2 linked regions of the Blastochloris tepida genome follow. The protein of the gene in region 2 interacts with the protein of the main gene of each other region in a pairwise test. Links are inferred from orthologs where the notes say so. Each region holds a gene or a part of one and is shown on either strand. Other genes may lie near its edges.

The links.
Region 1: the proteins of leuS (region 2) and ligA interact in binary tests that used the Escherichia coli proteins (3 or more experiments, as listed by UniProt). The link is inferred for Blastochloris tepida from one-to-one orthologs.

The regions. Positions count from the first base shown.
Region 1 is NZ_AP018907.1:353,239-356,307, reverse strand. The notes cover bases 21-3,020. They hold ligA (NAD-dependent DNA ligase LigA), read right to left. Parts: upstream 2,583-3,020; coding sequence 459-2,582; downstream 21-458. Other genes in these bases: recN (DNA repair protein RecN), read right to left, coding at 2,579-3,020; purU (formyltetrahydrofolate deformylase), read left to right, coding at 21-386. In the rest of the region: more of purU, read left to right, coding at 1-20; more of recN, read right to left, coding at 3,021-3,069. UniProt on the Escherichia coli protein: DNA ligase that catalyzes the formation of phosphodiester linkages between 5'-phosphoryl and 3'-hydroxyl groups in double-stranded DNA using NAD as a coenzyme and as the energy source for the reaction.
Region 2 is NZ_AP018907.1:3,575,699-3,578,989, forward strand. Bases 7-3,228 are described here. They hold leuS (leucine--tRNA ligase), read right to left. Parts: upstream 2,829-3,228; coding sequence 207-2,828; downstream 7-206. Other genes in these bases: lptE (LPS assembly lipoprotein LptE), read right to left, coding at 7-220; BLTE_RS16190 (Uma2 family endonuclease), read left to right, coding at 3,040-3,228. Outside these bases: more of lptE, read right to left, coding at 1-6; more of BLTE_RS16190, read left to right, coding at 3,229-3,291.

The DNA.
Region 1 (3,069 bases), 3.2 Mb from region 2 along the record:
AGCTGGTCGATGACCTGAAGATCGACCTCGTGGTGCTCGCCCGATACATGCAGATCCTGTCGCCCCGGCTGTGCGAGGCGCTGGCGTGGCGGGCGATCAACATCCACCACTCGTTCCTGCCGAGCTTCAAGGGCGCCATGCCCTACCATCAGGCCCACGCCCGCGGCGTGAAGCTGATCGGCGCCACCGCCCACTACGTCACCAAGGATCTCGATGAGGGTCCGATCATCGAGCAGGACGTCGAGCGCGTCGACCACACGCTGACGGTGGACGAACTGATCACCATCGGCCGCGACATCGAAACGCGCGTGCTGTCGCGCGCGGTGCGCTGGCATACCCAGCACCGCGTGCTGCCCAACGGCACCAAGACGGTCGTGTTCCGCTGATCTGCCGCAGACCTGATCCGGTTTCCGGCTGAGCCGCTCCGAAGCGATCACCCGGAACCCGTATCAGGCGCGCTACCGCTCCCCGCCGATCAGCTTGAACCACTCGTCCTCGCTCAGCACGCTGACGCCGAGGCTGCGCGCCTTCTCTAGCTTGGATCCGGCGCCGGGGCCGGCGACGACATAGTGGGTCTTCGACGACACCGAGCCCGCCACCTTGGCGCCCAGCCGCTCGGCCGTCGCCTTGGCCTCGTCGCGCGTCATTTTCTCCAGCGTGCCGGTGAACACCACCGTCTTGCCGGCGACCGGGCTCTCGATGCGCGGCGCCTCGGCATCGACGATGGTGACCTCGGCCACCAGCCGATCGACCAGCGCGCGATTGTGCGCCTCGCCGAAATAGGTGGCGACCGCGTCCACCACCGCCTCGCCGATCTGGTCGATGGCATCCATCTCGGCGCGCGCGGCCTCGTCACCGGCGGCAATGCGGCGCGCCGCCGCCTCGAAGTCCGCCCACGAGCCATAGGCACGGGCAAGCTGGCGGGCCGTGGTCTCGCCGACATGGCGGATGCCGAGCGCATAGAGGAAGCGGTCGAGCGCGATGGTGCGCCGCGCCTCGATGGCATTGAACAGGTTCCGCGCCGAGACGACGCCGAAGCCTTCCTTGTCCTTGAGCTTCTTGAAATTCTCGGCGTCGCGCCGCGCCAGCGTGAAGATGTCGGCCGGCTCCTTCACCGGCAGATCCGCATCCTCGAAGAAGAAGGCGACCTGCTTCTCGCCCAGCCCCTCGATGTCGAAGGCCCGGCGCGACACGAAGTGCCGCAGATGCTCGACGCGCTGATACGGGCAGGCGAACTCGCCGGAGCAGCGCCGCACCGCGCTCTTCTCGCCGGAGGCCAGCTCCTCGCGCACGAGCGGCGTCTTCAGCTCGCACTGGCAGACCTCGGGGAACTGGTATGGCTCCGCCCCCCGCGGCGCATCCTCGATCACCCGCAGCACCTGCGGGATCACGTCGCCGGCGCGCTGGATCTCCACCGTGTCGCCGATGCGGACGCCGAGCCGGGCGATCTCGTCGGCATTGTGCAGCGTGGCGTTCTGCACCACCACGCCGCCGACCGTCACCGGCTCCAGCTTCGCCACCGGGGTATGCGCGCCGGTGCGGCCGACCTGAATCTCGATGTCGCGCACCACCGTCTTCGCCTTCTCGGCCGAGAATTTGTGGGCGATGGCCCAGCGCGGCGAGCGCGACACGAAGCCCAGCCGCTCCTGCAAATCGAGCCGGTCGAGCTTGTAGACCACGCCGTCGATGTCATAGCCGAGCGAGGCGCGCCGGCTTTCGATCAGCCGGTAGTGCGCCAGCAGCTCCTCGGTCGAGTGGCACAGGACGGTGAGATCGTTGGTGACGAAGCCAATGCGCTTCAGCGCCGCCACCATGCCGAACTGGGTGTCGGCCGGCAAATCGCCCGCCACCTCGCCCCAGCCATAGGCGAAGAATTTCAGCGGCCTTGACGCCGTCACCGCCGGGTCAAGCTGACGCAGCGAGCCGGCCGCGGCGTTGCGGGGATTGGCGAAGGCGGGCTTTCCCTCCGCCGCCTGCCGGGCGTTGATGGCGGCGAAATCGGCGTGTGACAGGTACACCTCGCCGCGCACCTCGAACACCTCCGGCACGTCGCCGGAAAGCCGCTCCGGCACGTCGGAGATGGTGCGGACATTGGCGGTGACGTCCTCGCCCTCGAAGCCGTCGCCGCGGGTCGCCGCCACCTCCAGCCGGCCGCCGACATAGCGCAGCGAGCACGACAGACCGTCGATCTTGGGCTCGGCGGTGATCGCCAGCGCCGCGTCGTCGGCGAGGCCGAGGAAGCGCCGCATGCGGGCGACGAACTCCACCGCTTCGCCTTCGCTCATCGCATTCTGCAGCGACAGCATCGGCACCGCGTGCCGCACCTTGGCGAACTTGGCGGCCGGCGCCGCGCCGACCTTTCGCGAGGGGCTGTCGTCGCGAACGAGCTCAGGGAAGCGCGCCTCGATCGCCTCGTTGCGGGCGCGCAGCGCGTCATAGTCGGCGTCGGAGACGGTCGGCGCGTCCTCCTGATAGTAGAGGCGGTCGTGCTCGGCGATCTCGCGGGCAAGCCGCTTCAGCTCGGCCGCCGCCTCGTCGGGCGACAGCAGCTCGACCGGCAAAGTGGCAGCGCTGGTTTTCATTGTCCGCTCTTGATCAGCTTGGCGGCGGCGGCGCGCGCCTCCTTGGTAATCTCGGCGCCCGACAGCATGCGGGCGATCTCCTCGCGCCGCAGATCCTTCTCAAGGCGCGCGACGCGGGTGGCGACGCGACCGCCCTCCTCCACGCTCTCCTTCTGGATCAGGTAGTGGCGCGCGGCGCGGGCGGCGACCTGCGGCGCGTGGGTGACCGCGACCACCTGCACCCGCTCGGCGAGGCGGGCGAGCCGCACGCCGATGGCGTCCGCCACCGCGCCACCGACGCCCGAATCGATCTCGTCGAAGATCAGCGTCGGCGCCGAGCCGCGGTCGGCCAGCGCCACCTTGAGCGCCAGCATGAAGCGCGACAGTTCGCCGCCCGAGGCGATCCTGGCGATCGGCCCGGGCCTTGTGCCGGGATTGGTCTGCACGAAGAAGCCGACCTGGTCATAGCCTTCCGGCCCGCCGGCCGCGGCATCGGTGACGATCTCGG
Region 2 (3,291 bases):
CGTTGCGCACCTGCTGCCCGACCCGCCCCTCGATCGCCTTGACGTCGACATTGGCAAGCTGGGTGGAAACGCCGGTGTTCGGCGTGCGCTCGGCATAGAGCGGGGTGAAGCAGCCGCCGGCCAGCAGGCCGAGGCCGATCACCGCCAGCACGGTGCGGCGTGGCAAGCGGTGGCGGGCGCGCTCCTGCGCGCGAGCGGGATCTTGGTCAGGCAACGACATTGACGATCCTCTGCGGCACCACGATCACCTTCTTCGGCGGCTTGCCCTCCAGCACGCGCTGGATGACATCGAGCGCCAGCACCGCGGCCTCGACCTCGGCAGCGCCGGCTTCGCGCGACACGGTGACGTCGGCGCGCTTCTTGCCGTTCACCTGCACCGGCAGGGTGATCGTATCACGGGCGAGCAGCTGAGGCTCGACCACCGGCCACGGCGCCACTGCGACCAGATCGTCGTGGCCCAGCACCGCCCAGCATTCTTCCGCCAGATGCGGCATCATCGGGGCGAACAGCTTGACCAGGATCTCGGCGGCCTCGCGCGCCGCGGCCTTGACGTCGGGCGCGGCGGCGGCCGCCTCGTCAAGGTCGCCGATCGCGCCGGTGAGGCCGTTGGCGAGCTCGTAGACACGGGCGACCGCGCGGTTGAAGCGCAGCCGCTCGATGTCGTTCTCGATCTCGGCCAGCGCGCCATGGGCGAGGCGGCGGATGTCGAGCGCGGGGCCGGCGGCGTCCGCAGGCGCCGGCGTGCCGACCGGGGCGGCCAGCTCGGCGAGGTCGCCGACGAGGCGCCACAGTCGCTGGACGAAGCGCGCCGCGCCCTCGACGCCCGAGTCGGTCCACTGGATGTCGCGCTCGGGCGGGGTGTCCGACAGCATGAACCAGCGGGCGGTGTCGGCGCCATAGCCGGCGATGATGGTGTCGGGATCGACGACGTTCTTCTTCGACTTCGACATCGACTCGACGGCGCCGATGGTCACCGGCTCGCCGGTCTTGACGTGGCTCGCCGTGCCGTCGCGGATCATCACCTCCTCGGGGAACAGCCAGCGGCCGTCGGCGCCCTTGTAGGTCTCGTGCGTCACCATGCCCTGCGTGAACAGGCCGGCGAACGGCTCGTCCAGGCCGAGATGGCCGGTGAGCTTCATGGCGCGGGCGAAGAAGCGCGAATAGAGCAGGTGCAGGATCGCGTGCTCGACGCCGCCGATATACTGGTCGACCGGCAGCCAGCGATCGACCACCGCGCGCTTGGTGGGCGTGGCCGCCCGCGGCGAGGTGAAGCGCGCGAAATACCAGGACGAATCGACGAACGTGTCCATGGTGTCGGTTTCGCGCCGCGCCGGCTTGCCGCACTGCGGGCAGGGCACGTGCTTCCAGGTCGGGTGACGGTCGAGCGGGTTGCCCGGCACGTCGAAGGTGACGTCGTCGGGCAGCTTCACCGGCAGGTCGGCGGCCGGCACCGGCACCACGCCGCAGCTCTCGCAATGGATCACCGGGATCGGGCAGCCCCAGTAGCGCTGGCGCGAAATGCCCCAGTCGCGCAGGCGGAAATTGACCTGGCGCTGGCCGACCGGGCGGCCGTCGCGCATCTCGCCTTCCAGCCGGCGGGCGACCTCCTCCTTCGCCTCGTCGACCGTCAGGCCGTCGAGGAAGCGCGAATTGATCAGCCGGCCGTCGGCGTCGTGGGCCTCGCTGCCCACCGTATAGGTGGCGGCGTCCGCGCCTTCCGGCAGCACCACGGGGGTGACGGGCAGGCCATAGGCGCGGGCGAAGTCGAGGTCGCGCTGGTCGTGCGCCGGGCAGCCGAAGATGGCGCCGGTGCCGTAATCCATCAAAATGAAGTTGGCGACATAGACCGGCAGCTCCCAGCTCGGATCGAACGGGTGGCGCGCCCGGATGCCGGTGTCGAAGCCCTTCTTCTCGATGGTGGCGAGGGCCGCGGCGCTGGTGCCGACGCGGCGGCATTCCTCGGCGAAGGCCGCAAGCTCCGGATTGGTCGCAGCCGCGGCCTTGGCCAGCGGATGATCGGGCGACAGCGCGAGGAAGCTCGCGCCGAACAGCGTGTCGGCGCGAGTGGTGAAGATCTCAAGCTCGGTCTGGCCCGCGGGCGCGCCGGGCGCCAGATCGAACCGCACCAGCATGCCCTCGGAGCGGCCGATCCAGTTCTTCTGCATCAGCCGGACCTTCTCCGGCCAGCGCTCGAGGCCGTCGAGCGCCGACAGAAGGTCTTCGGAAAAGGCGGTGATGCGGAAGAACCACTGGGTCAGTTCGCGCTGCTCGACCAGCGCGCCTGAGCGCCAGCCGCGGCCCTCGATCACCTGCTCGTTGGCGAGCACGGTGCAGTCCACCGGATCCCAGTTGACCTTGGCGCTCTTTCGCTCGACCAGCCCGGCCTTCAGGAAATCCAGGAACAGCGCCTGCTGCTGGTGGTAATATTCCACGTCGCAGGTGGCGAACTCGCGATCCCAGTCCAGCGACAGGCCCATGCTCTTGAGCTGGGCCTTCATGGTGGCGATGTTGGCGTAGGTCCAGGCGGCGGGGTGGGTGTTGTGCTGCATCGCCGCGTTCTCGGCCGGCATGCCGAAGGCGTCCCAGCCCATCGGGTGCAGCACGGCGAAGCCCTTGGCGCGCTTGTAGCGGGCCACCACGTCGCCCATGGTGTAGTTGCGCACGTGCCCCATATGGATGCGCCCCGACGGATAGGGGAACATCTCGAGCACGTAGTAGCTCGGCCGCGGATCGGATTCGTCGAGTTTGAAGATGCCGCGCTCGTCCCAGGCGGCGCGCCACTTCGGCTCGACCTCGCGGGCGTTGTAGCGCTCGGGTGTTTTTGTCATCGTGGATGTCGGATCGATATCGGATCGCTCGGCCGGTCAAACGCGCGGCCGCCCCGTGGCTGAGGCCGGGGCGGAGCCGGCGGGACTAGGACACGATCGTCCGGCGAGGTCAACGGCCTCGCACCGTGCGGGCACGCACGAGGGGCCGGGCGGCAGCGCGCGAAAGGCCGAGCGGCAGTCTTGGGCTGCGGCAGTCTTGGGCGGAGGCGGCATGACGGCGGCGGCGAACACCCTGGCGATGGCGTCTCAGGCGGCCCGGCCGGCAACGCCGCAGGCGTTCCTCGCCTGGGCGGCGGGCCGCGAGGGCCGGTTCGAATTCGCAGCGGGGCGAATCATGATGATGGGCTTGGCCACGCGCGCCCACGCCCTCGCCTCGACGCGGCTGGCCGTAGCGCTGCTGGCGCGGCTCGACATCCGTCTCTGGTCGGTGACGGCCGCAGGACTTGCAGTCCGCGTTCGTGAA